One region of the Kitasatospora purpeofusca genome, then DNA from elsewhere that is predicted to be linked to it. Evidence: riboswitches for the same ligand, from Rfam matches in the RefSeq annotation. Region 1 holds a riboswitch; each other region holds the start of a gene.
The links. Region 1 has a riboswitch for cyclic di-AMP ahead of OG715_RS20780 (M23 family metallopeptidase). Riboswitches for the same ligand answer to the same signal wherever they lie in the genome.
Positions count from the first base shown of each region.

Region 2: it holds a riboswitch for cyclic di-AMP, as region 1 does, so the genes downstream of both, OG715_RS35460 (M23 family metallopeptidase) here and OG715_RS20780 (M23 family metallopeptidase) in region 1, are expected to answer to the same signal.
Region 3: it holds a riboswitch for cyclic di-AMP, as region 1 does, so the genes downstream of both, OG715_RS34695 (transglycosylase family protein) here and OG715_RS20780 (M23 family metallopeptidase) in region 1, are expected to answer to the same signal.
Region 4: it holds a riboswitch for cyclic di-AMP, as region 1 does, so the genes downstream of both, OG715_RS25295 (LysM peptidoglycan-binding domain-containing protein) here and OG715_RS20780 (M23 family metallopeptidase) in region 1, are expected to answer to the same signal.

Region 1 is NZ_CP108561.1:4,697,476-4,704,840, reverse strand. It holds gene OG715_RS20805 (SpoIIE family protein phosphatase) at 1-2,175, opposite strand, end outside; tRNA gene OG715_RS20800 (tRNA-Ile) at 2,367-2,440, shown strand; gene OG715_RS20795 (TetR/AcrR family transcriptional regulator) at 2,552-3,118, opposite strand; gene OG715_RS20790 (alpha/beta fold hydrolase) at 3,245-4,072, opposite strand; gene OG715_RS20785 (YiaA/YiaB family inner membrane protein) at 4,180-4,470, opposite strand; cyclic di-AMP (ydaO/yuaA leader) riboswitch at 4,716-4,886, shown strand; gene OG715_RS20780 (M23 family metallopeptidase) at 4,899-5,768, shown strand; gene OG715_RS20775 (hypothetical protein) at 5,839-6,864, opposite strand; gene OG715_RS20770 (GNAT family N-acetyltransferase) at 6,908-7,365, shown strand, end outside.
Region 2 is NZ_CP108561.1:8,120,106-8,127,470, forward strand. It holds gene OG715_RS35440 (DUF3037 domain-containing protein) at 1-307, shown strand, start outside; gene OG715_RS35445 (MarR family winged helix-turn-helix transcriptional regulator) at 413-856, shown strand; gene purB (adenylosuccinate lyase) at 1,038-2,477, shown strand; gene OG715_RS35455 (MFS transporter) at 2,565-4,067, opposite strand; cyclic di-AMP (ydaO/yuaA leader) riboswitch at 4,377-4,542, shown strand; gene OG715_RS35460 (M23 family metallopeptidase) at 4,545-5,579, shown strand; gene OG715_RS35465 (DUF2470 domain-containing protein) at 5,864-6,586, opposite strand; partial or broken gene OG715_RS35470 (IS30 family transposase) at 6,911-7,365, shown strand, end outside.
Region 3 is NZ_CP108561.1:7,938,288-7,945,652, forward strand. It holds gene OG715_RS34680 (glycoside hydrolase family 13 protein) at 1-1,228, shown strand, start outside; gene OG715_RS34685 (LacI family DNA-binding transcriptional regulator) at 1,254-2,273, shown strand; gene OG715_RS34690 (hypothetical protein) at 2,329-2,529, opposite strand; gene OG715_RS34695 (transglycosylase family protein) at 2,711-3,976, opposite strand; cyclic di-AMP (ydaO/yuaA leader) riboswitch at 3,985-4,152, opposite strand; gene OG715_RS34700 (hypothetical protein) at 4,418-6,664, shown strand; gene OG715_RS34705 (hypothetical protein) at 6,754-7,365, opposite strand, start outside.
Region 4 is NZ_CP108561.1:5,745,208-5,752,572, reverse strand. It holds gene OG715_RS25315 (Ppx/GppA phosphatase family protein) at 1-413, opposite strand, end outside; gene OG715_RS25310 (DUF501 domain-containing protein) at 410-1,072, opposite strand; gene OG715_RS25305 (FtsB family cell division protein) at 1,062-1,559, opposite strand; gene eno (phosphopyruvate hydratase) at 1,686-2,972, opposite strand; gene OG715_RS25295 (LysM peptidoglycan-binding domain-containing protein) at 3,327-4,103, opposite strand; cyclic di-AMP (ydaO/yuaA leader) riboswitch at 4,109-4,257, opposite strand; gene OG715_RS25290 (cytochrome P450 family protein) at 4,489-5,775, opposite strand; gene OG715_RS25285 (SDR family NAD(P)-dependent oxidoreductase) at 6,039-6,461, shown strand; gene OG715_RS25280 (MazG family protein) at 6,516-7,365, opposite strand, start outside.

The DNA of each region.
Region 1 (7,365 bases):
GCCGCCGGGCAGGTCCAGCTCCACCGCCCGGGCGTCCGCGGTGACCCGGACCGGCGCCGGGTGCCCGGCCCGGGCCGCCCGCAGGGTGCCGTCGGCCGGGTCGAGGGTCAGGTACAGGCAGGTGGCGAACAGCTCGGTGTCCAGTTCGGTCAGCAGCCGGCTGGTCCGGGCGAGCGTGGCGGCCGGGTCGTGCCCGTCGGTCGCGTAGGCCCGCAGTCCGCTGCGCAACTGCCCCATCACCGCCGTGGCCTCGGCGTTGTGGCCCTGGACGTCCCCGATCACCAGCCCGATCCGGCCGTCCGGCAGCCGGAGCAGGTCGTACCAGTCGCCGCCGATCTGCATGCCCTCGGTGCTCGGCAGGTAGCGGGCGGCGCTGGCGATCCCGGGCAGCTGGGGCAGGGTGCGCGGCAGCATCGCGCGCTGCAGCTCGGTCGCCCGGTGGTGGTGGGTGTCGTAGAGCCTGGCCCGCTCCAGGGACTGGGCCAGGATGCCCGCGAACGAGGAGTAGAGGGTGCGGTCCTCGCGGCCGAACGCGCGCTCGGTGGCGAAGGTGATCAGGCAGGAGCCGACCTGCCGTCCGGAGGCGATCAGCGGCAGCACCGCCCACGCGGCGGGGGCGAGCGGACTGCCGGTCCCGCCGCCCTCCCCGGCGGGCCCGACCGGCTGCTCCGGTCCGCGCCCGCGACCGCGTCCGCGCCGGGCCGGCTCGCTGAACAGCGGGGCCGACCGGGCCAGGGCGCGCTGCATCACGCCCTCCGAGAGGTCGGCCAGCCGGGTCAGCTCGGTGCGCCGCTCGCCCCCGTAGACGGTGTGCGAGACGGGCAGCAGCCGGCCCTCGTCGACCAGGTCCAGCACGATGCCGGCCGCCCCGAAGGCCGGTCGGCAGATGTCGGTGACGGCCGTGGTGACGTCGTGGACGGTGACCGCCCGGGACAGCGCCCGGGTGAGCGCCAGCAGCAGCGCCGACCGGGCCCCGGCGGCGGAGGTGCCCTCGGCGGCGGCCTCCGGGCCCGGGGCGGACGGGTCGGACGGGTCGGACGGGGTGCCCTCGGCGGACGGGGCCGGGGACCGTCCGCCGGGCGGTCCGTCCCGGCGCGGTCCGTCCCCGGGCGGGCGTTCGCCGGGGGCCCGGCCGTGGTCGAGATCGGCGATCAGGCCGGCGATCCGCACCGGGCGGCGGTGCACGTCCCGCATCACCTCGCCGGTCTCCTCGATCCGGATCACCCCGCCGCCCCGGCGCGGCACCCGGTAGCGGAGCCGGTACGGGCCGCCGGTGGCGAGTGCCTCGGCCATGGCGGCCTGGACGTCGGGGAGGTCCTCGGGGTGGACCACGAGGTCCAGGGAGGGCGCGGGGGAGGTGCCGCCGCCCTCCGGTGCCGGCCGGCCGACCAGCCGCAGTGCCTGGGCGTCCCAGTGGGTCTCGCCGGTGACCAGGTCGCGCTCGAAGGCCCCGTGCCCGGAGGCCCGGACGGCGAGCGAGAGCATCGAGTGGGCGGTCGCGGCGGCCGGGTCGCCGACGCCGGCGCACAGGCCGGGGCGCACCCCGTCCGCCGCACCCCGGTCGGAGCGCCCCTCGTGCCCCGGGTGTCCCTCGTGTCCGGAGTGCCCCTCGGGCCCGGCGCGGCCCCCGGAGCCGTCCGCTCCGCCGAGTGCCCCGGTGCCGGCCCTGGCGTGCTCCAACAGGTACCCGAGCCGGTGCCCGCAGGCGTCCGCGAGGGTCTCCAGCACGTCCAGGTCGCGCCGGGGGACGGTCCCCCGGTGGGCGAGCGCGAGGGCGAGGACGCCCAGCGGCCGGGTGTCGACGACCATCGGCAGGGTGGCGACGGCGACCATCCCGGTGCCCATCCCGGCGTTCCGGTTCGGATAGTCGGTACTGGTGCGTTCGGGGCTCAGCAGATAGGGGCGGCGCAGCCGCAGCGCCATCGCGGCGGGCAGGTCCCCGGCCGGATCGACCACGCTGTAGCGCTCGTGGGCCCAGTCGGGCAGGCCGTGGGAGGCCGTGAGCCGGAGCATCCCGGTGGAGTCCAGCAGGTAGAGCGCCGAGCCCTCACCGGTGATCCAGCTCGGGCCCTCGGCCAGGACGGTACCGAGCAGTTCGGCGGCGCCGGCGCAGCCCAGCAATAAGCGGACGCAGCGCATGGCACTGCGCGCGGTGGGGCTGCTGCGCGGGTCCACGGGATGGCCGGCCTCTCCGGTGCCTTATGGGGCAGTTAATTCTTAATACCTTATTTCTTAATCGGGTGAGGGGAGAGTCGAACGGTGTGCCCCCGGGCGCCCGGGCCGCCTGGTGTGCGTGGGTCCCCGCCGGGTCCGGTACCCTTCTCCGTACGACGTGCCGCCCCCGCGGTGGCGGGTCGCAACGGCGCGGGGCTATAGCTCAGACGGTTAGAGCGCTTCCCTGATAAGGAAGAGGCCACAGGTTCAAGTCCTGTTAGCCCCACACCAGTCCGAAGGGCCCGGAGCAGCACGCTCCGGGCCCTTCGGCGTTCCCGCCCCCGCCAGCCCCCGCCAGCCCCCGCCAGCCCCCCGCTCGCTCCGCGCCCGTCCGGGCTCAGCGGGGCCAGTCGCGCAGCCCGGCGGTCATGACGGTGATCATCCGCTCCTGGGTCTCCCCGAGGTCCTCGGCGAGCTGGAAGCCGCCGGCCGCCGACAGCGCGGCGAAGCCGTGGGCCAGCGAGCGGAAGGTGCGGGCCGCGTGGATCGCCTCGGAGCCCTCCAGCCCGTAGCCGCGGAGCACCGCGACGATCACCCCGACCAGTCGGGCGGCCGCGCTCGCCAGGTCCTCGTCCTGCTGCGGGGCCTGCGGCAGCGCGGCGTAGCGGTGCGGGCGCTCGGTGGCGTACGCGTGGTAGGCCCGCAGGACGGCGGCGACCGCCTCGTCCCCGCTCCGGCCCAGCGCCGCTTCGGCGAGCCGGTCGGCCAGCTCCTCGGTGACCCGGACGGCGATCAGCCGGCGCAGTTCGGCCAGTCCGCCGCTGACGTGCTTGTAGAGCGACGGGGTGGCGACCTTGGCGCGGGCGGCGACGGCGGCCAGGGTGAGGGCCTCGGGGCCCTGCTCGTCGACGAGGGCGAGGGCGTGGTCGACGACCTGCTCGGGGGTGAGTCCGACTCGGGGCATCGTGGGTTCTCCTGGTGGGCGTGGTGGCTCGGCGGGGGGCGTGCGGGCGAGTGCGACGGCGGCGGGAGGGCGGGGCGGCGACGGACGGCGCGCTGGCGTCAGGCGCGGGGCGTCAGGCGCGTGGCTTCAGGCCAGCTCGGCGAGGAAGCCCAGCAGCGCCCCGGCGGTGGCCTCCGGGTGGTCGGCCATCGGGTAGTGCCCGGCGCCCTCCACCATCACCCTGCGCGCCCCGAGCGCGGCGGCCTGCCGGTCGGCGACCAGCTCCGGGTCGCCGAAGTCGGGGTCCTTGGAACCCATCACCACCAGCGCCGGGCAGCGCACGGCCGAGGTCCAGCCGACGGGCGAGGCGTCGCCGTGCACATAGCCGCGGGTGGCGGTCCGCCGGCCCGGGGTGCGCAGCGCGGAGACCAGTCCGGCCACGTACTCCTCGTGGTCGGCGGGCTTGGGGCCGGGGAAGGCGGCCTTGCGCAGGTAGAGCCCCCAGAACGCGGGCGAGCGGACCAGCAGCGCGCCCATCGCCCGGACCATCGCCCGCTGCAGGGCGGTGGGCGGCACGTTCTCGACGAAGGCGTCGATCAGGACGATCCCGGCGACCCGCCCGGGGGCGTCCGCGGCGGCCCTGACCACGCTGGCGCCGGTGTAGGAGTTGCCCGCCAGTACGGCCCGGTCGATGCCCAGGTGGTCCAGCAGGGCGAGGACGTCGCCGGCGATCGCGGCGGGGGAGTAGTCCTCCCAGAGGATCGAGGACTCGCCGAAGCCGCGCAGGTCCATGGTGATCACCCGGCGGCCGGCGGCGGTCAGCAGCGGGCGCAGGTGCCGGTACGCGGCCCGGCTGTCGAGCATCCCGGGGAGCAGGACGACGGGGGCGCCGTCGCCGTGCCCGGTGTCGTCGAAGGCGATCCGGCCACCGGGGAGGTCGAGGTAGCGGGTGGCGGGGGCGATGGTGCCGTTCATGGGAGCCTCCTCGGGGCGGGTCGTCGGCGAGTGCCGATAGCCATAAAGCTAAGGCTAATAGCCTTAGCCGTCAAGCCCTCCCGAGCGGCGGTCCGCACCCGGGCCGGTCAGACTCCCTCCACCTTGAACGGGTCGTGCTCGGTCAGCAGCTTGTCCAGCCGGGCCTGGTCGACCCTGGTGACGAGGTCGGTGGTCTCCTGCCGGTCCCGGACCACCTTGGCCAGGGTGAACGCGGAGGTGACCGTCCAGAGCAGGCCGACGGCGAGGAAGGCCCTGGTCCACGGCTCGACCGGGAGGAAGGCGATCCCGAAGCCGAGGGCGGCGCCGGACAGGGCGAAGGACAGGACGGCCTGGATGTAGTAGGCGGCCGTGGTGCGTGACTGCATCGGTGCGCTCATGGCGCCCAGAATGGCCGCGCGGTCCCGGCCGCACATGAGTAGTCGTACTCAGATGGGACCCCGTTCGTTGACGTCCCCTCACGTTCGGTAGCGTCAGCTGTCATCAATCGTCACAAAACGCCCATCCAGCCCCGTAGCGTCCGATCCGTGTCCGGTCGTCACCAACGGATGGCTTGGAATCGGGGGACTCTCGGATTAACGTTTGATAACGCAGCGCGGTCCGCAACGCCGTACCCAGACGGCACCGTGCGCCGTCGCCTAATCCCGCCGGCCGGCCTCCGGGCAGGTCATGGGAGCCGGGGAACCATGTTCCTTGGGGTGAATCGGCAGGGTCAGGGCACCGCCCGGGCTCAGCCGTAGGAGACCTTCCTGCTCCGAACCCGTCAGCTAACCCGGTAGGCGCGAAGGAAGGAAAGGAGCGCGCCTCCGTGGCGTCGACGCACACCCAGGCACACCCGTCCGGGTCCTCCACCGGCACCCAGCTGCTCGATCATCCGGGCCCGTTCGCCGGCCGCGGCCCCTTCGGCGGGCCCGCCGACGAGAGCGCCCCGCCGGCCGCCGACACCAGCCGGCACCGGATGCCCCGTCAGACCCGCGGCGCCGCGCCGCTGCTCGGCGTCACCGCCGTCGCCGCCACCCTGGGCGCGACCGGCTTCGCCTCCGCCACCCCGGCCGCCGCGCCCGCCGTGGAGAGCCCCGACGAGACCCCGGTCGCGCTCTCCGCCGACCCCGGCCTCGCGCTCGCCGCCCGGATCCAGCAGCAGGCCGACAGCCAGCGCACCGCGGCCGAGGAGACGGCCCGGGTCCAGGCCGCCCAGGAGGCCGAGGCCAAGCGCGCCGCCCAGGTCGCCCAGCAGGAGCAGGCCAGGCGCACCGCCGAGGAGGCCGAGAAGGCCAAGCTCGCGGCCATCAAGCTGCCGGTGCGCGACTACCGGCTCTCCGCCCACTACGGCCAGAGCGCGCGCTACTGGGCGCACCTGCACACCGGCCTCGACTTCGCCGCCGACCAGGGCGAACCCGTCTACGCGGTCGGCCAGGGCACCATCACCTCGGCCGGCTGGGCCGGCGCCTACGGCTACCGGATCGTCGAGACCCTGCCCGACGGCACCGAGATCTGGTACTGCCACCTCTCCTCGATCATCAAGGGCTCCGGCAAGGTCCTCCCCGGCCAGCAGATCGGCAAGGTCGGCGCGACCGGCAACGTCACCGGCGCCCACCTGCACGTCGAGGTCCGCCCCGGCGGCGGCGCCCCGGTCGACCCGGAGACCTGGTTCGAGCAGCGCGGCGTCACCCCCTGACCCCGCCTCCCCCCGAACAGGACGAGGGACCCCGGCCGCACCGGCCGGGGTCCCTCGCCGTCCTCCGCGTCTACTCCGGGGCCGGTTCCCCCGCCTCCGCCGGCCACTCGCCGTCCGCAGGCTCCTCGGCGTCCGCCGGCCACTCGCCGTCCGCAGGCTCCTCGCCGTCCGCAGGCTCCTCGGCGTCCGCCGGCCACTCGCCGTCGGCCGGCTCCTCCGCCCAGGCCGCGTCCAGCCCGGCCAGATAGGCGTCGATCTCCGCCGGCCCCGGCTCCGGCGCCAGCTCCGGGAACTCCGCCACCAGCAGCTCCGGCAGCCCCGGCACCGTCCAGGTGCCGGCCAGCTCCAGAGCCGCCCGCGCCGCCGCCTCCTCGAACGCCCCGAAGTCCCCGGCCAGCTCCTCCGGCATCGGCCGGCCCAGCGCCGTCAGCTCGGCCAGGTTCCGGTAGCTGCGCCGCATCAGCCCCTGCTCCAGCAGCCGCCGCGCACCGTCCGTCGCCATCCCGACCGCCAGCGTCCGGCCGCCCGCCTCCCAGCCCCCGTCGTCCACCGGGTCCAGCGTGCCGTCCGCCTCCAGCGCCTCGAACGCCGCCGTCCGCTCCTCCTCCGGCAGCTCCCGGAACCCCTCCAGCCAGGCCCGTACCGCCGCCCCGTCGGCGGTGTCCACCCCGGCCGCGCGCAGCAGCAGCGTGTACAGCCGGGGCCAGGTCACCAGGTCCGCCCGGCGCAGCAGCCCGGCCGCCACCTCACCCTGCCACTCGGCCTCCGCGTGCAGCCGCTCCTGCCGCTTGGCGTTCAGCCGCTTCGCCGCCCGCCGGTGGTCGATCAGCAGCCGCACCGCCGCGCCGTACGCCAGCGGGTCCTGGCCCGGCTCCGGCTGGACGTACAGGTACAGCCGCTCGTACAGCAGGTGCTCCACCGCGGCGGAGGTGACTTCGGGCCAGCCGTCGTGCATCCTGCCCTCGCCCAGCTCCAACAGCGCCAGCACCGCTCGCAGCGGGCTCTCGGCGACCGGCTCGCGGCCCTCCGCCTCCGCCCATACGAGCAGCTCGGCGGCCTTGGTGCGCGGGGCGAGCCGCAGGTCTTCGTCTTCCATAACCACGAACCGTAACCGCTGGTCGCGGGTAGGGTCGGGAGCCATGGTCCCCGTTCGACTCACCGGCCCCCGGCTTGCCGTTCGCGAGTTCCACCACAGCCCCGAGGACGTGGCCGCGCTGCACGCCGTGTTCGGCGACCCGGAGGCCACCCGCTACCTCCCGTTCGCCCCGCGCGACCTGGATACCTGCGACGACCAGGTCGCCCAGTTCGTCGAGGAGGCCGAGAAGGAGCCCCGGGAGGTCTACCGGCTCGCCGTCACCCTCCGGGCCGACGCCGACGACCCGGCCCGCGCCGTCCCGATCGGCAACGCCGCGCTCGGCCTCGTCCCGTACCGCGCCGCCACGATCGGCTACGCGCTGCGCCGCGACGTCTGGGGCTCCGGCTTCGCGGGGGAGCTGGTCACCCTGCTGCGCGACTTCGCCTTCGGCCCGCTCGGCGTGCACCGGCTGGAGGCCCGGGTCGACGTCGACAACGCCGCCTCGATCCGGGTGCTGGAGCG
Region 2 (7,365 bases), 3.4 Mb from region 1:
GGGCGTGCTGCTGTACTGCCGGCAGAGCGCCCACCTGGCCGCCAGGACCCATCTGGACCAGGCGCGGCTGCTGGCGCTGGACCCGGTGGCCGACGTGTCCGGGGTGCGGCGGGCGCTGCAGGGCATCGAGGCGGTCTGCGAGGGCGGACCGCAGGCCGGTCCGGCGGCCTCGGACAACCCGGGGCAGCGGTTCCGCTGGCTGACCGCCCCGCGCAGCGCGGTGGTGCAGCCGGGGCCGGTGCACACCGGGCTGACCTCGGACCCGGAGACCGAGCTGCGCCGGCTGTTCGACCAGCTGGTGCTCTGAGGACCCGGGCGGTCGGGCCTTCGGTACGGGTGCGGCGGTTGACTGCCGGATCTTTGCCGTGATCAAAGCTTGAGATACTGAAGCACTCGGTCGTAGGCTGACCTCATGGGTTCGACAGCGACCACGACCGTACCGACCAACGCCGAGCTGATGGAGGCGCTGGCCGCCGTCGGTGCCGCGTACTTCCAGGACTTCGCGGCCGCCGCCGCCAGGCACGGTCTCTCCTCCTCGCAGGCCAAGGCGCTCGGCGCCGTCCAGGAGCCGGTGCCGATGCGCGCGCTGGCCGGGCGGCTCGGCTGCGACGCCTCCAACGTGACCGGGATCGTCGACCGGCTGGAGGCCCTGGGCCTGGCCCGCCGGGAAGCCTCGGCGGGGGACCGGCGGGTCAAGATCGTGGTCATCAGCGAGCAGGGCCGGGAGATCCTGTCGCTGGTCCGCGGTGAGATGAGCCGCACCCACCAGTCCTTCGAGACCCTCAGCGAGGAGCAGCGGAGCGCGCTGCACTCGATCTGCCTCCAGGTGCTGCCGGTGCTCAGCGGCCGGCAGTAGGGCGGAGCAGGGCGGGGTGCCGTCCGGGTACGGGCCGGGTGCAGGGCGGGGTGCCCTCCGGGTACGGGCCGGGTGCCGTCCGGGTACGAGGCCGCTCCCGGGCTGTCCGCGGGCTGCTCCCGTCGCCCGCGGATCGCGGGGGCCGGTCCGGCGCGGGTCGGGCTGACCTCGGCTGTTAGGCTTGCGAAGCGTGAGCGCGAAGCCCCAGATCCCCAATGTCCTGGCCTCCCGGTACGCCTCGGCGACCCTGGCCCAGCTGTGGTCCCCCGAGCACAAGGTGGTCCTCGAGCGCCACCTGTGGCTCGCCGTCCTGAAGGCCCAGCAGGACCTCGGCGTCGAGGTGCCCGCCACCGCCGTCGCCGACTACGAGCGCGTGATCGACCAGGTCGATCTCGCCTCCATCGCCGCCCGTGAGCGGATCACCCGGCACGACGTGAAGGCCCGGATCGAGGAGTTCAGCGACCTCGCCGGCCACGAGCAGATCCACAAGGGCATGACCTCCCGGGACCTGACCGAGAACGTCGAGCAGCTGCAGATCCGGCAGTCCCTGGAGCACGTGCGCGACCGCACGGTCGCCGTGCTGGTCCGCCTGGGCCGGCTCTCCGCCGAGCACGCCGAGCTGGTCATGGCCGGCCGCTCGCACAACGTGGCCGCGCAGGCCACCACCCTCGGCAAGCGCTTCGCGTCGATCACGGACGAGCTGCTGGTCGCCTTCCGCCGACTGGAGGAGCTGATCGCCCGCTACCCGCTGCGCGGGATCAAGGGCCCGGTCGGCACCGCGCAGGACATGCTGGACCTGCTCGGCGGCGACACCGAGAAGCTCGCCGAGCTGGAGCGCCGGGTCGCCGGCCACCTCGGCTTCGACAACGTGCTGATCAGCGTGGGCCAGGTCTACCCGCGCTCGCTGGACTTCGAGGTGCTGACCGCCCTCGTCCAGCTGGCCGCCGCGCCGTCCAGCCTGGCCAAGACCATCCGCCTGATGGCCGGCCACGAGCTCGTGACCGAGGGCTTCAAGGAGGGCCAGGTCGGCTCCTCGGCGATGCCGCACAAGATGAACACCCGCTCCTGCGAGCGCGTCAACGGCCTCGCCGTGATCCTGCGCGGCTACGCGTCGATGACCGGCGAGCTGGCCGGCGACCAGTGGAACGAGGGCGACGTCTCCTGCTCGGTGGTCCGCCGGGTCGCGCTGCCGGACGCCTTCTTCGCCTTCGACGGCCTGCTGGAGACCTTCCTGACCGTTCTCGACGAGTTCGGCGCCTTCCCGGCCGTGGTCGAGGCCGAGCTGGACCGCTACCTGCCGTTCCTGGCCACCACCAAGGTGCTGATGGGCGCGGTGCGCGCGGGCGTCGGCCGGGAGACCGGGCACGAGGTCATCAAGGAGCACGCCGTCGCCTCCGCGCTCGCGATGCGGGCCGGGGCCCGGGAGAACGAGCTGCTGGACCGGCTGGCGAACGACGACCGGATCCCGCTGGACCGGGCCGGGCTGGACGCGCTGCTGGCCGACCGGCTGTCCTTCACCGGTGCGGCCGGCGCCCAGGTCGCCGAGGTCGTCCGCCAGGTCGAGGCCGTCGCGGCCGCGTACCCGGAGGCCGCCAAGTACGCGCCGGGCGACATCCTCTGACGGTTGTCCGACCCCGGTCACCGGGCCCCGCCACCGTTCGGGTGGCGGGGCCCGCGGTGCGTCCGGGGCCCTCTTCCGCCGGGAGGCTCAGCCCCGTTCCGGGGCCGGGTGGCCCGGGTCGAGGGGCGGGGCGTTGGTGCCGCAGGCGTAGCGGCAGTCCGGTTCGGCCACCGGGTGGTGGTCCTCCGGGGCCAGGACGTTGCCGTGCACGGCGACCAGGGCCGTGAGTCCGCCCGCCACGAGCAGTCCGGCGCAGATCAACATCGCGGTGCGGAAGGCGGAGTCGACCGCCGACGGCACCTGGTAGGCGTCTCCGCTCAGACCCGCCAGCGCGGGCAGTGCGGCGACCGCCAGCAGACCGGCCGCCCGGGCCGCGGCGTTGTTGACCCCGCTCGCGATGCCCGCGTGCCGTACCTCGACCGCCGCCAGCACGGTCGCGGTCAGCGGAGCGACCAGCAGCACCATCCCGCTCCCCATCACCGCGACGGCCGGCAGTACGTCCGTCCAGTAGGAGGCGTCGGGACCGATCCGCAGCATCAGCAGCACGCCCACCGCGCACAGCAGCGGGCCGACGGTGAGCGGCAGCCTCGGGCCGATCCGCTTGCCCAGCCGGCCCGCCCGGGCGGAGAGCGCCAGCATGATCACGGTGATCGGCACCAGGGCCAGTCCGGAGACCAGCGGGGAGAAGCCGGAGACGATCTGCAGCTGGACGACCAGGAGGAAGAAGACCCCGCTGAACGCCGCGTACACGGCGAGGGTGACCAGGTTGACGGCGGTGAACAGCCGTGAGGAGAACAGGCCCAGCGGCAGCATCGGCTCCGGGGTGCGGCGCTCGACCACGATGAAGGCGGCGCCGAGCAGGAGGCCGGCCGCGCCGGTGACCCAGACCGTGGCGGAGAGGCCGCTCCCGGCGGCCGTCAGCGCATAGGTGACGGAGCCGAGCGCGAGCGCGGCCAGTACCGCGCCGAGCACGTCGAAGCGCCCGGTCGAGCTCTCGTCCCGGCTCTCCGGGACGTGCCGGGCGGCCACCGCGATCACCATCGCGGCCAGCGGCAGGTTCAGCAGGAAGATCCAGCGCCAGCCCGGGCCGTCCACCAGCCAGCCGCCGAGGAACGGGCCGACCGCCGCCGACACCCCGCCGAGGCCGGACCAGAGGCCGACCGCCGCTGAGCGGTCGTCCGGATGGAACACCGCCTGGAGCATCGCCAGCGAGCCCGGGGTGAGCAGCGCCCCGCCGATGCCCTGCACGGCGCGGGCCGCGATCAGCACCTCGATGGTCGGCGCGGCGGCGCAGGCGGCGGACGCGGCGGCGAACCAGACCACGCCCAGCAGGAAGATCCGGCGCCGCCCGTACCGGTCGCCGAGCGCGCCGCCGAGCAGGATCAGGCCCGCCAGGGTGAGCAGATAGGCGTTGAGCGTCCATTGCAGGGCGGCGAGCTGGGCGCCGAGATCGGTGCCGATCCGGGGCAGTGCGACGTTCACGACGGTCCCGTCGAGCATCGCCATGCTGGAGCCGAGCACCGTCGCCAGAAGTACCCAGCGTCCCTGCGCGGTGCCCAACCGCAGGGTGCCGGCATCGGTGGTGGTCACGGCCCATGGTGGGGCTCCCGGGGCCGACGTGACAAGGGTCACCGGGGGTGTGTCGGGGATGTCCGTTCCGTGAGTGATCGTGTGCGGACTGATGACGACATCGGCGGAGGGTGGTGGATCACGTGCGCGCAGTGAATGGATTGTGTGCGTACTGTGCACGTCTCTCATGCGGAGCGTCACGGTGTTCCGGACTTTGGTCCCGGGTCCCGGAGATCGACATTGCTTCACCCGAACGGATGGGTTTTAGTTCAGCGACCGCCCGGCGTCAGCCCGGGTGGCCACCGGGTGGAACGCCTAGTCCTGCCGCTGCCCGGTGGTTCGCAACGAACTCTGTACGGCAGGAGCGGGGGACCCACAGGTAAGTCGCCGGAACCGAATTGACGGTCCGGCTTGGGGTGAAGCCGCATTTCTCTGCGGCCGGGCAACTCCAGCCCGAACCCGACAGCTCACCTCGCAGGCGTCGGAGAGGACATTTCCATGCCCGCACAGGCTCGTCGTATCGCCATGCCCCGCGCCGTCCGCATCGGCATCGCCACCGCCGTCACCGGCGCCGCCTTCGCCCTCCCGCTGGTGACCACCGTCACCGCCCAGGCGCACGAGGCCCCGGCCGCCGGCCACACGCAGCAGACCAGCACCTGGACCGGCGCCACCAGCGTCGACGCCGCGCCGGCCGCTGCTGCCGAGACCGCTCCGGCCGCTCCTGCCGCCGAGGCCGCTCCGGTCGACTACAAGGTCGTCGGCGGGGACACCCTGTCGAAGATCGCCGACGCGAAGAACGTCGAGGGTGGCTGGAAGGCGCTGTTCGAGCACAACCGCTCGGTCATCGGTGCCAACCCGAACCTCATCTACCCGGGTCAGCAGCTCGCGCTCGGCGCCAAGGCCGCCGAGGCCGCCAAGCCGGCCGCTCCGGCCGAGGCTGCCAAGCCGGCCGCCCCCGCCGCCAAGGCGCAGGCCTCGCAGGACTCGGTGAAGCCGGCCGCTCCGGCCGCGAAGCCGGCGGCCCCGGCTGCCAAGCCCGCCGTCAAGCCCGCTGCCCAGCCCGCCGTTCAGGCCGTCGTCGCCCCGGTCGCGAAGCCGGCCACCGCGGCTCCGGTCGCCGCCACCTCCGGCTTCTTCGCCCCGCTGGCCAACCCGAAGCTCGGCACCGCCTACGGCGTGGCCGGCTCGATGTGGGCCTCCGGCCACCACACCGGCGCCGACTTCGTCGCTGCCACCGGCACCCCGCTGCGCGCGGTCGCGTCCGGCACCGTGGTGAAGGCCGGCAACGGCGGCGCCTACGGCAACGAGGTCGAGATCAAGCTCGCCGACGGCAAGTACGCCGAGTACGCGCACCTGTCCTCGATCGGCGTGTCCATCGGCCAGACCGTCACCGCCGGCCAGCAGATCGGCCTCTCCGGTGCGACCGGCAACGTGACCGGCCCGCACCTGCACTTCGAGATCCGCACGGGCTCGGAGTACGGCTCGGACATCGACCCGATCGCCTACCTGCGGGCGCACGGCGTCGCGATCTGACCCTCGGTCGGATCAACTGCCACCGCTGGGTGCGGGGCGAAACGACCTCCCGGAATGGTCATGTCGGGTGACCGCTGGACCGGGTGGACGCCGCACCTGAGTGGATCGACGGGCGCGGGACACGCCCGTCCTGCCGGCCGGCCCGGCCCGCGAGAGAGATCTCGTGGGCCGGGCCGGCCGTCGTCGTGCCGGGGGAGTGGAGGGCTGATCGGGGGTCAGGGGTGCTTGGGAGAAGGCCGGTTCGGCTGCCGGTGGTGCGGGGCCGGTGGGTCAGGACCGGGGCTTCAGGACCGGTGGGCGGCCGGCTCCTGCTCGGCGGCGGACAGCAGTTGGTGCACCCGGTGGCCGAACTCGTCGGCGTCACGGGCCGGTTCGAGGAAGACCAGGCGGACGTCGCGGTGACCGTGCGGCTGGTCCAGTCGGAGCACCAGGCCGTACCGGTCGAGCGCGAGCGGACGGATCTCGGGGCGGTCGGCGAGCAGCTCCGGGTCGAGCAGTCGGGTGAGCACGGCGAGCGCGTCGGGGTGGTCGTCGGCGAGGTGGGTGAGCAGGCCGGCCTCGTAGCGGGCCAGCGGGTCGGGGGCGGCCGCCGCGAGGTCGGCGCCGGTGATCGCGGTGGTGCCGTACGGGGTCGAGAGCACGGCGTGCGCGACGTCCAGGCGGAGGTGCACGCTGAGGCCGTCGTCCGCGAGGTGGGCCAGGTGGAGCCGGCCGGCCAGGGTGAGACGCCCGCGGACCCGGTCCCGGACGGCCACGGGGGCGATGTCGGTGAGGTCGAGCACGACGGCGAGGCCGTCCTGCTCGCGGGCGGTGGCGGAGGTGACCGGGGAGTCGAGCGGCGCGCGCAGCCGGAGCCGGGAGCCGTGCACCGAGACAGGGGTGGAGAGTTCGTGCTGCTCGCCGCCGGCGCGGAGGACCACCGAGGAGGTGGCGGTCAGCAGGCTGCCGATCCGTTCGGCGGCGGTGGGCTCGGGAATCTCGGCATCGTGCTGCGGGTGCGGGCTCATGGGATCGGGACCTCCGGCGGACGAGCTGACCTTGTAGTTAGGTGAGCCTAACCTAATGAATCGGGGGGATGAGGGCAAGGTGCCGGCACGGCGGGTGTCGGTGGGGCGGGGCGGAGTGGCGTCGGGGTGGGGTCGGAGTGGCGTCGGGGTGGGGTCGGAGTGGGGTGGCGCGGAAGCGCGCGAAGGGCCCCGACTCGGCTTAGGTTCTAGGAGTCGTTGCAACACCCCAGTTCAGGGGATGCATTGGACTTCGAGATCCGTGAGGACCGGACAGCCCAGGGGCCTGTGAGGCTGAGCCGGGAGCGGGAGGCATACTCCCGGCTCATGGAGCAGGGTCACACCAACGTGCAGGCGTGCCGGATCATCGGCATCGACAGCAGGACCGGCCGCAAGTGGCGCGACGGCCGCAGCGCGGACCGCCGGCAGAAGGCGGCTCCACCGATCAACGCGGTGGTGCCGCCTTCCGGTCCGTCCAGGTACCTGACCGAGGACGAACGCATCCACATCGCCGACCGCCTGCGGGAGAAGGCCACGATCCGGGCGATCGCCGCGGAGCTGGGCCGCAGCCCGTCCACGGTCAGCCGGGAGACGCGCCGCAACGGGCATCTCGGCAGCGGTGCCTACCGGCCGCACGCGGCCCAGGCCCGTGCCGACGCCCGCCGGCCCCGCCCCAGCCCCGCAAGATCCTCTCGAACCCGGAACTGCGCTCGGCGGTGCAGGAGTTGCTGGACGAGAAGTGGAGCCCGGAGCAGATATGCCAGGCTCTGCGGACCAGGTTC
Region 3 (7,365 bases), 3.2 Mb from region 1:
CGAACTGCCGCCCAACGACTGGGAGTCCATCTTCGGCGGCCCGGCCTGGACCCGCTCGGAGAACCCGGACGGCACCCCCGGCGACTGGTACCTGCACCTGTTCGCCCCCGAGCAGCCCGACTTCGACTGGGACAGCCCGGCCGTCGCCGACGAGTTCCGCTCCATCCTGCGGTTCTGGCTGGACATGGGCGTCGACGGCTTCCGGATCGACGTCGCCCACGGCCTGGTCAAGGCCCCCGGCCTGCCCGACCTCGGCGGCGGCGACCAGCTCAAGCTGCTCGGCAACGACGTCATGCCGTTCTTCGACCAGGACGGCGTGCACGAGATCTACCGCAGCTGGCGCAAGATCCTCGACGAGTACCCCGGCCAGCGGATCGGCGTCGCCGAGGCCTGGACCCCGACCGTCGAGCGCACCGCGAACTACGTCCGCCCGGACGAACTGCACCAGGCCTTCAACTTCCAGTACCTGGGCACCTCCTGGGACGCGGCCGAGCTGCGCGGCGTGATCGACCTCTCGCTCGACTCGATGCGCCCGGTCGACGCCCCCACCACCTGGGTGCTCTCCAACCACGACGTCACCCGGCACGCCACCCGGTTCGCCAACCCGCCCGGCCTCGGCACCCAGATCCGCACCCCCGGCGACCGCGCGCTCGGCCTGCGCCGCGCCCGCGCCGCCACCCTGCTGATGCTCGCCCTGCCCGGCTCCGCCTACGTCTACCAGGGCGAGGAGCTCGGCCTGCCGGACGTCACCGACCTGCCCGACGAGGTCCGCCAGGACCCGTCGTTCTTCCGCCAGGCCGGCCAGGACGGCTTCCGCGACGGCTGCCGGGTCCCGATCCCGTGGTCCGGCACCGAGGCCCCGTACGGCTTCGGCCCGGACGCCGGCGGCCCGTCCTGGCTGCCGCAGCCCGCCGAGTGGGCCGCGCTCAGCGTCGAGGCGCAGACCGGCGACCCGACCTCCACCCTGGAGCTGTACCGCTCCGCGCTGGCCCTGCGCCGGGACCGCGACGACCTCGGCGCCGGCCGCGAGGTCGAGTGGCTGGAGAGCCCCGAGGGCACCCTGGCGTTCCGCCGCGGCTCCTTCGTCTGCACCGTCAACGCCACCGGCGCCCCGGTCGCGATACCGGCGCCCGGCCGGCTGCTGCTGACCTCCGCCGGCGCCGACCCCCGGGTCGTCGACGGCGAGGCGGTGCTGGCCGCGGACAGCACCGACTGGTGGGCGGTCTGACGTGGTTGCAATAGGCTCTGGGACCGTGACTACGGCGCGACTCTCAGACATCGCGGCGCAGGCGGGGGTCAGCGAGGCCACCGTCTCCCGCGTGCTCAACGGCAAGGCGAACGTCTCCGCCACCACCCGGCAGACCGTGCTGGCGGCGCTGGACGTGCTCGGCTACGAGCGGCCGACCCGGCTGCGCCAGCGCAGTGCCGGGCTGATCGGACTGATCACCCCGGAACTGAGCAACCCGATCTTCCCGGCGCTGGCCCAGGTGATCGAGCAGGCGCTGAGCCGGCACGGCTACACGCCGGTGCTCTGCACCCAGACCCCGGGCGGCTCCACCGAGGACGAACTGGTCGAGATGCTGGTCGACCGGGGCGTGGCGGGCATCGTCTTCGTCTCCGGCCTGCACGCCGACAGCACCGCCGACCACGACCGCTACGCCCGGCTGGCCGGGCGCGGGGTGCCGTTCGTGCTGATCAACGGCTACAGCGAGAAGATCGACGCGCCGTTCATCTCGCCGGACGACCGGGCCGCGATGTGGATGGCCGTCCAGCACCTGGCCGAACTCGGCCACGAGCGGATCGGGCTGGCCGTCGGGCAGCGGCGGTACGTGCCGGTGCTGCGCAAGATCGAGGGCTTCACGGCGGCCCTGCGGGAGGTGCTCGGGCACACCCGGGAGGAGGCCGAGGAGCTCGTCCGGCACACGCTGTTCAGCGTGGAGGGCGGGCACGCGGCGGCCGGGGCGCTGCTGGACAAGGGCTGCACGGCGATCGTCTGCGGCAGCGACATGATGGCGCTCGGCGCGATCCGGGCGGTCCGTCAGCGGGGCCTGGCGGTGCCGCAGGACGTCTCGGTGGTCGGTTTCGACGACTCGCCGCTGATAGCTTTCACCGAGCCGCCGCTGACCACCGTCCGCCAGCCGGTGGAGGCGATGGCCACTGCGGCCGTGGACGCCCTGCTGGAGGAGGTCGGCGGCAACGCCGTCCAGCGCGGGGAGTTCATGTTCCAGCCGGAGCTGGTGATGCGCGGCTCGACCGGGGGCCGCGCGCGCTGAGGAGACACCACGAGGGCCCGGGAGCGAACCGCTCCCGGGCCCCTCGGCGTTCGGCTCAGCCCTCCTGGGCGGTGGGCCGGTCCGGGGTGACCCGGTGGCCGTCGGCGGCGTCACCGGTGCGGGTCTCGGTGCGCCGGCCCCGCTCCAGGAAGTCGCGGAGGATCAGTTCGACGGCGTCCTGCGGGTTCCTGGTGCCGGACAGCATCATCGCGTCGATGGCGAGATTGGCGTCGAGCGAGACGGTGACCTGGGCCATGGTGACTCCTCCTCGGGTGCAGAGCAGCAGCATGCCCGCCGGGGCGGGCCTTTGACCATGGTTGTCCGGGACGGTGATCGCGGCTGTGCCCGCGCGTGGGCACGCCGCAGCCCCCGGGGAGAGGAGCGACGGCTCTCCCCGGGGGCCACGGGCCCGCGGACGGACCCCGGGCGTTACCGGATCAGACCCGGCCGGCGAAGTCCGGCGCCCAGTTGGCGACGGTCTGGAGCCGCACGCCCGAGCTCGGGTTGGCGGCCTCGATGTACTTGCCGTCGCCGATGTAGAGCGCGACGTGGTAGACGCCGGAGTCCTGGCCGTTGTTGGACCAGAACAGCAGGTCGCCCGCCTTGAGCGAGTCCAGCGAGACGTGCGTGGACGCGGCGGCCTGGTCGGCGGCGACGCGCGGGACGGAGACGCCCGCGGCGCGCAGCGCGGCCTGGGTCAGGCCGGAGCAGTCCCAGCCGCCGTTGCCGGTGCCGCCGTAGACGTAGGCCTGGCCGACCTTCGACTGGGCGAAGGAGACGGCGGCGGCCATGCTGCCGGTGGCGGCCGGAGCGGGGGCCGGGGTCTCGGCCTTCGCGGTGGCGTCGGCGGCGGGCTTGGCGGCCGTCCCGGAGCCGTTCTGGGCGTCCTTGGCGCGGTTGAACCAGTCGAAGCCCTGGCCCGACCTGTCGGCGGCCGGGGTCTTCGCCTCGGCGCGGTCGCCGAGGGTCAGGTGCTGGCCCGGGTAGATGCTGTGCGGGCCCTCGGCCAGGGTGGAGCGGTTGAGCTCGTACAGCCGCTCCCAGCCGCCCTGGACGTTGTTCTTGTCGGCGATGGAGGAGAGCCAGTCGCCGGCGACCACGGTGTAGTCGGCGGAGGCCTCCTGGCCCGCCTGGCGGTGCCACTTCTGCCAGTCCTGGGCGCCGGTGCGCTGCTGGGCGGCGTCGGAGGCGGCCGGGGCCGGGTTCTCGGGCTTGGTGGCGGGCTTCTCGGCCGGCTTGGCGGCCGGCTTCTCGGCGGGCTTGGCGGCCGGGGCCGGGGTCTTGGCGGCCGGCGCGGTGGTGGCGGAGGTGTCCACGGCGGCGGGGGTGCCGCCCTTGGTCAGACCGGCCTGGACCGAGCAGACCGGCCAGGCACCGGGGCCCTGCACGGCGAGCACCTTCTCGGCGATCGCGATCTGCTGGTCCTTGGTGGCGAGGTCGGCACGGGCGGCGAAGGCGGTGCCGCCGAACCCGGCCCAGGTGGAGTTGGTGAACTGGAGGCCGCCGTAGAAGCCGTTGCCGGTGTTGATGCTCCAGTTGCCGGTGCTCTCGCACTGGGCGACCTTGTCCCAGGTGGCGACGGAGGCGGCCGAGGCGGTGCCGGCGGTGAGGCAGGGGACGGTGAGGCCGATGCCCGCGACGCCGAGGGCGGCGATCGCGCGACGGGTACGGCCGGACAGACGGGTGCCGTTGGTGGGCAGCATGAAGAACGTGGTCCTCTCCCACGCCTGCGAGGTGAGCTGTCGGATTCGGGCCGGAGTTGCCCGGCCGCGCTGTGGACGCGGCTTCACCCCTAGCCCGGGTCCGGTCCGAGGACCGGTCCTGGGCGAACTACCTGTGGTTCCCCCGCTCCTGCCGTGATGTATTGCGCTGCCAGCACGCCCGACGGCAGGACTCGGCGTCGCGGACGGGCTGGGTCCGTGTGGCCACGAACGGGGAGCACGTTAAGCAGAGGCGGCTTCAAACCGCAAACATGTGTGACGACCGTCACAGTTTACGAAAGACGTGCTGAACCGCTGTCCTTCATGATCAGAAATGACCGATTTCCGGCAACGCCCGTCATGGCCAACACAACTGCCTATGCTTCAGAGCGTCGGCACCACGCCGGCGCAGACGCAGCCGCCCGGGGGGAGGGCTACGCACCGATGGGCATCGACGAGGAGCCGGACGCCGCCCGTCCGGCCGCCAGGCCGCGCGGGGCGCACCGCAGGGCAAAACATCGCAGAGCGGACATCCCACCCGAACCGCCCCGAACTCCCGTAACCCGCCGCGCATTACTGCGCTGGCTGGCCGTCGGCACCGCCTTCGCGGCGATCAGCGGCGAGGAGGTCCTGCGCCGCTCGCTGACCGGAGAGACCCGGCTGGTCACCCCGGCCGCCGTCGTCGGCTCCGGCCCGCCCGGGGAGGGCGCCCCGATGGGCCAGGACGGCGGCCACGGCGCCGCCCCGCCGGACGCCGCCGCCCCGGGCACCGGAGCCCCGGGCACGGGGCCCCCCGAGCAGCCGGCCCCCGCGCCCACCGTCGACCAGGGTGGCCGCCGCTGGTCCGACCGGGCCGGCTGGGGCGGCAGCCCGCCCGGACCGCGCAGCGCCGTCCGGATCACCGACAAGGTCCTGCTCGACACCGACGCCGAGGTCGGCTCCCTGCTGGTCGAGCCGGGCGGCAGTCTCACCTTCGCCGCCGACCGCACCCTCACCCTCGCCGCCGCGGGCAACGTCGAGATCCGCGGCACCCTCGCCCTCGCCCCCGACGGCGACCGGGTCCACACCCTCCGCTTCCCCTCCGTCGACGAGAAGCGCTTCCAGGGTGACGGCATGAAAGTGGTCGACACCGATGTGGGCCTCTGGGTCACCGGCGCCGGCTACCTGCGGCTGGACGGCGCCGCCAAGACCGCCTGGGTCCGCGCCGAGCGCGAGCTCAGGGCCGGCGACACCGTCGTCGACCTGGCCGCTCCGCCGGCCGGCTGGCTCCCCGGCGACGAACTGGCCGTCACCCCGACCGGCCCGCCCGACCAGGACGGCTTCGCCGCCGCCTACGACCTCGTCACCGTCCGGTCCGTCAGCGGAACCACCGTCACCCTGAACACCCCGCTCAAGTACCCGCACCCCAGGGTCGCCGCCGGAGGGGGCGTCACGGTCGGCGCCGAACTGCTCAACCTCACCCGCACCGTCCGGGTCGAGGGCAGCGCCAAGGGCCGCGCCCACGTCCACCTCACCAGCACCCGCCGGGCCGACGTCCGGCACAGCGCGCTGCGCTGGGTCGGGCCGCGCGCCGACACCAAGGAGACCTGGCGGGGCCCGGACGGCACCGCGCCCGTCACCGCGCCGGTGCTCGGCCGGTACGGGCTGCACTTCCACCGGCTCGGCGACGCCACCCGTGGCACCGTGGTCGAGGGCGTGGTCGTCCGGGACGCGGGCAGCCACGCGTTCGTGCCGCACGCCAGTCACGGCATCACCTTCCGCAGCTGCGTCAGCCACGAGACCTGGGAGGACGCCTACTGGTGGGACGGCCCGCTGGACACCCGCACCCCCCAGCAGCCCTCCGACGACATCGTCTACGAGTCCTGCGTCGCCTCCCGCACCCTGCTCGAACCCAACCCCCGGGCCTACCGGCTGACCGGCTTCAACCTCGGTGCGGGCACCGGCGGCAAGGCCGTGGACTGCGTCGCCGTCGGGGTGCAGGGCGCCACCGGTGCCTCCGGCTTCGAGTGGCCGGAGAACAGCGAGGGCGTCTGGACCTTCCAGCGCTGCCTGGCCCACAACAACCTGCAGGACGGCATCTTCGTCTGGCTCAACGCCCAGCGGCACCATGTGGTCACCGAGTTCGCCGCCTACCACAACGGCGGCTGGGGCATCGAGCACGGCGCCTACCTCAACGACTTCGACTACACCGCGAGCGTGCTGTACGGCAACGCCGGCGGGGGAGTGGCACTGCACGCGCTCGGCCGGGACCGCGGTAGCAACTTCGACGGGCTGCTGATCGACGCCGCCGGGCGCAGCGACTTCGCGGTGTCCACCGCCCGGCACGAACTCGCCGGGGAGTCGGTCACCTTCAGCCGCAGCCGGTTCACCGGCTACCGTAGGGCCGGGATCGCGTTCCGGGCCGGGGCCGACGGCAAACCGGACGACGTGCTGGTGCTGGACTGCGAGTTCGGCGGCAACGAGCTCTGGCTCGACCCGGAGGCCGGGGCGCCCAAGAACATCCTGCTGCGCCGGGCCGGAACGACCGAGGTGCTCCAGGTCCGCCGGGCGGGCGAGGAGGGCAACGACCGGCCGCAGTGGAACGCGGTCGCCGCGTCGGTGCCGACCCTGGCGGGCCAGTCCCGGCCGGTGCAGGTGCCGGAGCTCAGGCTGAAGCACGCGGCCGCGCCCACCGGGCGGGTGGGGCGGTGACGGTGCCGCGGCGGCGCCGGGTGCCTCCGGCGGACGCGCGGCGGGCCCGGAACGGCGCTGCCGTTCCGGGCCCGCCCACGCGGTGTCCGCTACTGGGCGGCGTGCCGCCCGTTGCCGCGGAGGCCGGTCTCGTCGGTGTCCTCGGCCTCGTCGGCCCCGAAGTCGGGGGCGACGGCCGGCAGCGCGGCCAGGTAGGTGGAGGCGACCAGCTGACCCACCGCCTGGTACGCGCCCAGCGGCGCGGCCGACGGGCAGCCGGACTCCTCGGCGGCCGCGGCGAGCAGCTCGGCGTCCGCCTCGGGGCCGATCACCAGCGGGGCCAGGGCCGGGTTCTGGGCACCCATCTCCTTGAGGTGGGCGACGGCCTCGGCCACCGAGCCGGGGATGTCCAGCGCGGCGGCGACGACCGGGACGGCGAGCCGGGCGGCCAGCAGCATGCCGGTGATGCCGGCCGCGTCGGCCGCGGGCTGCCCACCGACGGTGGTGAGCACCACGCCGTCGGCGGCGGTCGCGATGGCGAACAGGCGGGCGCGGTCGGCGCGGGCCAGACCGGCCTCGGAGAGGCGGACGTGGACGGCCTCGGCGAGCAGCGGGTGCGGGCCCAGGGTGTCGGTGACCTGGGCGCCGTACTCGGCGGCGAGGGCGTGCAGTTCGGGGAGGAAGCCGTGCGGGCCGGGCACCAGCGGTACCACGACGGGCGT
Region 4 (7,365 bases), 1.0 Mb from region 1:
GGGGTGGCGAAGGTGCCGCCGGTGAGCTCCTTGGTGGCGCCCACGAAGGAGAGGTGCGCCTCCTCCTCGCCGCTGACCACCTCGGGCTCGACCCCCAGGGCCGCCCGCACGCCGTCGATGTACTCGGCGCTGTTCTCGGCGTCCCGGGAGGCGCTGGTGGCGACGAAGCGGATCCGCTCCGGGCCGACGCCGAAGCCGGAGATCACCCCGGCGTACTCCCGGCAGGCCGCGAAGGTGCGCTCCAGCGCGTCCGGGTGCAGCCGGCCGGTGCGGTCGACGCCCTGGCCCAGCCGGTTGATGATCATCCGCCGGTCCAGGTCGGTGATCTCCCCGGTCTCCGGGTCGAGATCGGCGACCAGCAACCGGATCGAATTGGTCCCGCAGTCGATCGCGGCCACCCTGGTCGTGCTCATGCCCCGGCCTCCCCTGCCTCGTCCGCCCCGTCCGCCTCCTGCGCCGCGCGCTTGGCGGCACGGTCGGCGGTCTTCTGCTCCTTGGCCGCGATCACGGCCTCGTGGTCCTGCGCCTTGGCCCGGTTGCGGAGCACCCGCCCGCCGGCCGCCTCGACCTCAGCCGGGGACACGCACGGGCCCTTGGCCCACCAGTCCTCCAGCATCCCGATCGCCTCGTCGCCCAGCGGGTTGACGCCCTCGCCGGCCGCCAGCGAGTGGCCGACCAGCACGTGCAGGCACTTGACCCGGTCCGGCATGCCGCCGGCGCTCGGGAAGCCCTCCAGCACCTCGATGGCGTCCCGGCGGGCGATGTAGTCCTCGTGCGCCTTCCGGTAGTCCGAGGCCAGCTCCGGGTCCTCGGCGAGCCGGGCGCTCTGCTCCTTCATCACGCCGTCCGCCTCGAGGGTGCCGATCAGCGAGGCGGCCTTGGGGCAGGTCAGGTAGTACAGCGTCGGGAACGGCGTGCCGTCCGGCAGTCGGGGGGCCGTCTCCACGACGTCCGGGTTGCCGCACGGGCAGCGGTGAGCGACGCCGCGCAGACCGCGCGGGACCCGGCCGAGCTGCGCGGCGATGGCCGCGACGTCCTGGTCGGAGACGGTGGGGTGGTTCTCAGTGGTCATGGGAGGGGCTGTCTCCAGCGGGGACGGGGGCGGGTGGTGAGGAAGGGGCGGGCTGCGCCGGGGCAGCGGGGGTCGCGGGAGCGGCGGCAGCGGCGTCCACGGAGTCCCAGACACTGGCGTACCAGGGTCTGGCGGCCTTGACCGCCCCGGCGGCCGGGCCCTGCGCGGGCGGCGGCGCGCCCAACGAGGACTTCGCCTGGTCCTGGGCGGCCGGGTCCACCGCGATGTACGGGGTCTCCCCCGGCATCGCGTAGTGCAGCCGGCTCCTGGCCTGCGCCTTGACGTACTCCGGGTCCTGCCAGCGGGCCTTCTCCCGGCGCAGTTGCTCGACCTGCTGCCGGGCGTGCTCGGCACGGGCCCGCTGCGCCGTGATCTCGGAGCGCTGCGAGATGAACTGCCGGGTCGGGTAGGCCAGGATCGCCACCAGCGAGCAGAGCACGAGGACCAGGACGGTCGCCCGGCTCGTGAACCGAGGCCGGGCCGCCAAGCCCGGGATCCTCCAGCCTGCCATCTCCGGTGTCCCCTCCTGGTCGCGACGGTGCCCCGCCGTCCACCCTACGGGGTGAACGGCGGGGCACCGGTCAGGCGTGCGCCACTCGGGCGGCCGGGCGGGTCAGCCCTCGTGCTTGAACCGCGGGAAGGCGCCGCGGCCGGCGTACTCGGCGGCGTCGTCGAGGATCTCCTCGATGCGCAGCAGCTGGTTGTACTTGGCGACGCGCTCGGAGCGGGCCGGGGCACCGGTCTTGATCTGGCCGCAGTTGGTGGCGACGGCCAGGTCGGCGATGGTGACGTCCTCGGTCTCGCCGGAGCGATGGGACATCATGCAGCGGTAGCCGTTGCGCTGGGCCAGCTCGACGGCGTCCAGGGTCTCGGTCAGCGAACCGATCTGGTTGACCTTCACCAGCAGCGCATTGGCGGTGCCGGTCTCGATGCCGCGGGCCAGGCGGGCCGGGTTGGTGACGAACAGGTCGTCGCCGACCAGCTGGACCTTGTCGCCCAGCTTCTCGGTCATGGCCTTCCAGCCGTCCCAGTCCGACTCGTCCAGCGGGTCCTCGATCGAGACCAGCGGGTAGGCGGCGACCAGGCCGGCGTAGTACTCGATGAGCTCGGCGGAGGTCAGGCCCTTGCCCTCGAACTGGTAGGCGTCGTCCTCGTAGAACTCGGAGGCGGCGACGTCCAGGGCCAGCGCGATGTCCTTGCCCGGCACGTAGCCGGCCTTCTGGATGGCCTCGACGATGAGGTCGAGGGCCTCGCGGTTGGAGTCCAGGTTCGGGGCGAAGCCGCCCTCGTCGCCCAGGCCGGTGGAGAGGCCGCGCTCCTTCAGCACGCCCTTGAGCGTGTGGTAGACCTCGACGCCCCAGCGGACGGCCTCGGAGAAGGACTCCGCGCCGATCGGAGCGATCATGAACTCCTGGATGTCGACGTTGGAGTCCGCGTGCGAGCCGCCGTTGAGGATGTTCATCATCGGGACCGGCAGGACGTGCGCGTTCGGGCCGCCCAGGTAGCGGAACAGCGGCAGGTCGCTGGCCTCGGAGGCGGCGTGCGCGACGGCCAGCGAGACGCCCAGGATGGCGTTGGCGCCGAGCGAGGACTTGTCCGGGGTGGCGTCCAGGTCGAGCATGGCCTGGTCGATCAGGCGCTGCTCGGTGGCGTCGTAGCCGACCAGCTCCGGGCCGATCTGCTCGATGACGGCCAGGACGGCCTTCTCCACGCCCTTGCCGAAGTAGCGGTTCTTGTCGCCGTCGCGGAGCTCCAGGGCCTCGAAGGCACCGGTGGAGGCACCCGACGGGACAGCGGCACGGCCGGTGCTGCCGTCGTCGAGGCCGACCTCGACCTCGACCGTGGGGTTGCCGCGCGAGTCGAGAATCTCACGGGCTACGACGACATCGATGGACGGCACGAGGCATCTCCTAGCGGAAGCAGGTACCGGCTGACGGTGGGGTGCCGTCGGCCGGACGATTGCGGAGTCGTTACGACCAGAGCCTAACCGCACCGGCTGTCCGGGCCACGTCGACCTCGGCTCCGTCTCAGCGTGTGGCCGTGCTACCCACCGGTAGTTCACCTGGTTGCCCGGCCTCGGACGCCCCGGGGCGGACCGAGGGGGCGGAACGAGGGGGCGGAACGGGCGGGACAGGCCGGAGCCGACGCGCCTGCCCGCCCGGCCGCCTGTCCACCTGTCCGGTGACGGGCAGGCAGGCGGGCAGGCGGGCAGGCAGGCGGGCAGGCGGTGGGACGAGCCGGGTGGGCGCGAGCGTCAGCCGAGGGCGAGGACCTGGCCGGGGACGATCAGGTCCGGGTCGCCGCCGACGGTGCCGCGGTTGCCGTCGTACAGGGCCTGCCAACCGCCCTGGACACCCTTCGCGGTCGCGATCCCGGCGAGCGTGTCGCCGTCGCGGACGGTGTAGCCCTGGCCGGCCTGCGCCTGCGGGGCCTGCCGCGTCTGCTGCGCCTGCTGCTGGACCTGCGGCGCCGGCTGGGCGGCGTGCTTCGGCGCGTACTGCTGGGTCTGCGGAGCCTGCTGGGCCTGCGACTTGGGGGCGGCGTGCTTCGGCGCGGCCTTCGGGGCCTGCTGCTCGATCTGCGCCTGCGGGGCCTGCGGCTTCGGGGCGGCCGGGGCGGCGTCCGTCGAGGTGTCGACCGCCGCCGGGGCACCGCCCTTGCTCAGACCCGCCTTCTTGGAGCACACCGGCCAGGCGCCCGGGCCCTGCGAGGCCAGCACCTTCTCGGCGACGGTGATCTGCGCCGCCTTCGAGGCCTGGTTGGCCTGCGGCGCGTAGGAGGTGCCGCCGAACGCCTTCCAGGTACTGGAGGTGAACTGCAGGCCGCCGTAGAAGCCGTTGCCGGTGTTGATGCCCCAGTTGCCGCCGCTCTCGCACTGGGCGACCGCGTCCCAGGTCGAGGCCGGGGCGGCCGAGGCGCCGGTGGCGGTGAGGATGGGCATCGCCAGTCCGACGCCGGCGACACCGGCGACGGCGATGGCCTTCTCGGTCTGGGTGCGGCGACGATGACGGCCGGTTCCGACGAACAGCATGAGGAAGTCCCTCTCCGTACGCCTGCGAGGTGAGCTGTCGGGTTCGGACCGGGAGGTGGCCCGGCCGCGCGGAGGCGGCTTCACCCCAAGCCGTGGGGACGGCGCAAAGACCTGGTTCCCCCGCCCCTGCCCAGGGTTCTGGTCGGTTTCCGGTGACGCGGCGGGCAGGACTCGGCGTTCCGCGCACGGGACCCGCTTCCGCGGGCTCCCCGGAGAGTAGACAGATCTTCAGAGCAATCACAAGCTCATATCGCCGCTATCACACGGAAATCACGTCAGGTGATGGATTGCCTACCAACCGAAGAGGTATGTCCGGGTTGATGGAGATTCACGCCGGTCCGATTCGAGCCGTGGAGACTCCGCGTCAGCGTGTCGTGAGTCCCCCTCAGTGAACTGCCGAGGGGTCGGCGGAGGTTGTCACCGATGTCGCTTCCGGCGCGAATTCCACCGGAAGTTCACGAAGTCCGCGCATGATCAGACCACCGCGCCAGCGCAGTTCCTCCGGATCTGCGGCGAGCCGGAGGTCCGGCAGCCGGGACAGCAGGGTGGTCAGCGCGGCCCGCCCCTCCAGGCGCGCCAGCGGGGCGCCGATGCAGTAGTGGATGCCGTGCCCGAAGCCCAGGTGCGGGTTGTCCGCCCGGGCCAGGTCGAGGGTGTTCTCGTCCGCGAACCGCGCCGGGTCCCGGTCCGCCGCCGCGAGCACCACCAGCACCGGGTCGCCGACCGGGATCCCCACCCCGCCGATGGTCAGCGGACTCGTCGCGAACCGCCAGGTGGCCATCTCCACCGGACCGTCGTAGCGGAGGAGTTCCTCGATCCCGGTCTCCAGCAGCGCGCTCTCGCCGCGCCCGATCGACTCCTGGAGCAGGGCCCGCTGCCCCGGGTTGCGCAGCAGCGCGTAGACGCCGTTGCCGATCAGGTTCACCGTCGTCTCGAAGCCCGCGAAGAGCAGGATGAAGGCCATCGCCGCGGCCTCGTTCTCGCTGAGGTGCTCCCCGTGGTCGCTGGCCCGGATCAGCCCCGAGATCAGGTCGTCCCCGGGGTCCGCGCGCTTGCGGTGGATCAGCTCCGCGAGGTAGGCCCGCATCCGCTTCACCGCCCGCCCCACACCTCCGCGTTGCCCACCGCCGTGCCGGATCATCATCCCGGCCCAGTCCCGGAAGTCGTCCTGGTCCTCGGCCGGCACCCCGAGCAGGTCGCAGATCGCGTAGATGGGGAGCGGGAAGGCGAACTCGTGGATGAGGTCGGCCGATCCGCGCGCCGCGAAGCCGTCGATCAGCCGGTCGGTCAGCTGCTGCACCCGGGGCTCGAAGGCGGCCACCCGGCGCGGGGTGAAGGCCTTCGACACCAGGCGGCGCAGCCGGGTGTGGTCCGGCGGGTCGATGTTCAGCAGGTGCGTCATCAGGTCGGCCTGGCGCTCGCCCGGGATGCCGACCCGGCCGGTGCGGTGGGCCTGCTCGCTGTGGTGCGCCGGGTTCTTGGAGAGCCGGCTGTCCGCGAGCGCCTGGCGGGCGTCCGCGTACCGGGTGACCAGCCAGGCGTCCACCCCGCTGGGCAGGGTGGTCCGGTGCACCGGCCGGTGCTCGCGCAGCCACGCGTACGCCGGGTACGGGTCGGCGGCGAACTCCCAGGTGAACAGGGGCGGACGGTCGGGAGCGGGCTGAGCTGGCATGGGTCGACGGTATCCCGGGCGCGCCCCCGGCACCGCACCGTGGGCGCCGCCGTTCCCGCAGCCGGTCCCGCCGCCGTTCGCACCGCCGTCCCCGGGCCCGCCGATCGCTCCGGTCATCGTTCCGGTGACGGTGGGCCGAAGCAGGCGTGAGTCTGGTCACCTGAGGGGTAATTGCTGTTGCGGAGGATCAGGTCGTGCCTACGATCCTCCGCAAGATGTCCGTGGGCGCCGGTGCGGAGCCGCCCACAGGGAGGAGCAGGGCCATGCGGGTCACCGGTGCGGTCATCGTGATCGCGGTACTCGACGGCGGGTCGGGGGCGGGCCTCGCCCGCCGCTTCACCGCGGCGGGAGCCGCCGGGATGCTGATCGCCGACCAGCGGAGCGGGGTCGCCGAGGACCTCGCCACCGAACTCGACCGGCCGGGCTGCCCGGTCGTCGGGGTGTGCGGCGACGTCCGCCGCCCCAGCGATGTCGCCGCGCTGGTCGACACCGCCGAGAAGCACCTGGGCCCGATCGACCTCTTCTGCGTGGCCGGGCCGGACGGCGAGCGGATCGTCTCCCTCTCCGACCTGCCCGACCACCTCGACCTGGAGCGGCTCGCCGAACTCGTCGCACTGGTCGGCGAGGCGATCGGCGAGGTCGTCCCGCCGCAGCGGCGTCCGGTGCAGGGCGTCGCCGCGGCCTGAGGCCCCCGGGGCGGACGGGGCTGCCCGGGCCGCCCCGCCGGTCGGGCTGCCCGCTTACTCGGCGGGCTTCAGGCCCTCGGCGGCGCGCACCGCGTCGCGGTACCCCCGTGCCGCCGCCCGCAGTGCGGCGTCCACATCGAGCCCGGCGTCGTGCGCGCGCTGAGCCACCGCGAGCAGCAGGCGGCCGGCGGACTCCGCCGTGAGCTCGGCGGGCAGTTCGTACGGCTCGTCCGGCACGCCCGCGAACCCGGACCGGCGCACCCGCGACACCAGCTTCGCCGCGTAGGCCAGCGCGGGCAGCCCGGCCGGGACGCCGTCCAGCACCGACTCGCGGTCCGACTTCTCTGCCGCCTTGAGCGTCTCCCAGTTGGCCTCCACCTCGGCCGCGCCGTCCGCCTCGGTGTCCCCGAACACGTGCGGGTGCCGGTACATCAGCTTCTCGACGATGTCGCCCGCCACGTCGTCGATCGAGAACGCCCCGGTGGGGTGCTCCTCGGCGATCCGGGAGTGGAAGAAGACCTGGAGCAGCACGTCGCCGAGCTCCTCGCGGAGGGTGTCGCGGTCCCCCTCCTCGATCGCTTCGACCAGCTCGAAGGCCTCCTCGACCAGGTACTTCACCAGGCTGGCGTGGGTCTGCTCGGCGTCCCACGGGCAGCCGCCGGGCGAGCGGAGGCGGTCCATCACGGACACCAGGTCCAGCAGCCGGGAGCCCGGCAGGTCGTACGAGCCCGGCAGCACCTCGATCTCCGGCACCTCGCCGGCGCGCTCGACCGCGAGCCGGGCCAGCGCGTCGGTCAGGCCCGGGTCGCCGTCCGGGCCGCCCAGCCAGACCGTCGTCCCGTCCCCGGCTCCGGCTCCGTTCCTGTCCCCGGCCGCGCCGTCCGCCGCGGCCCCGGTCAGCAGC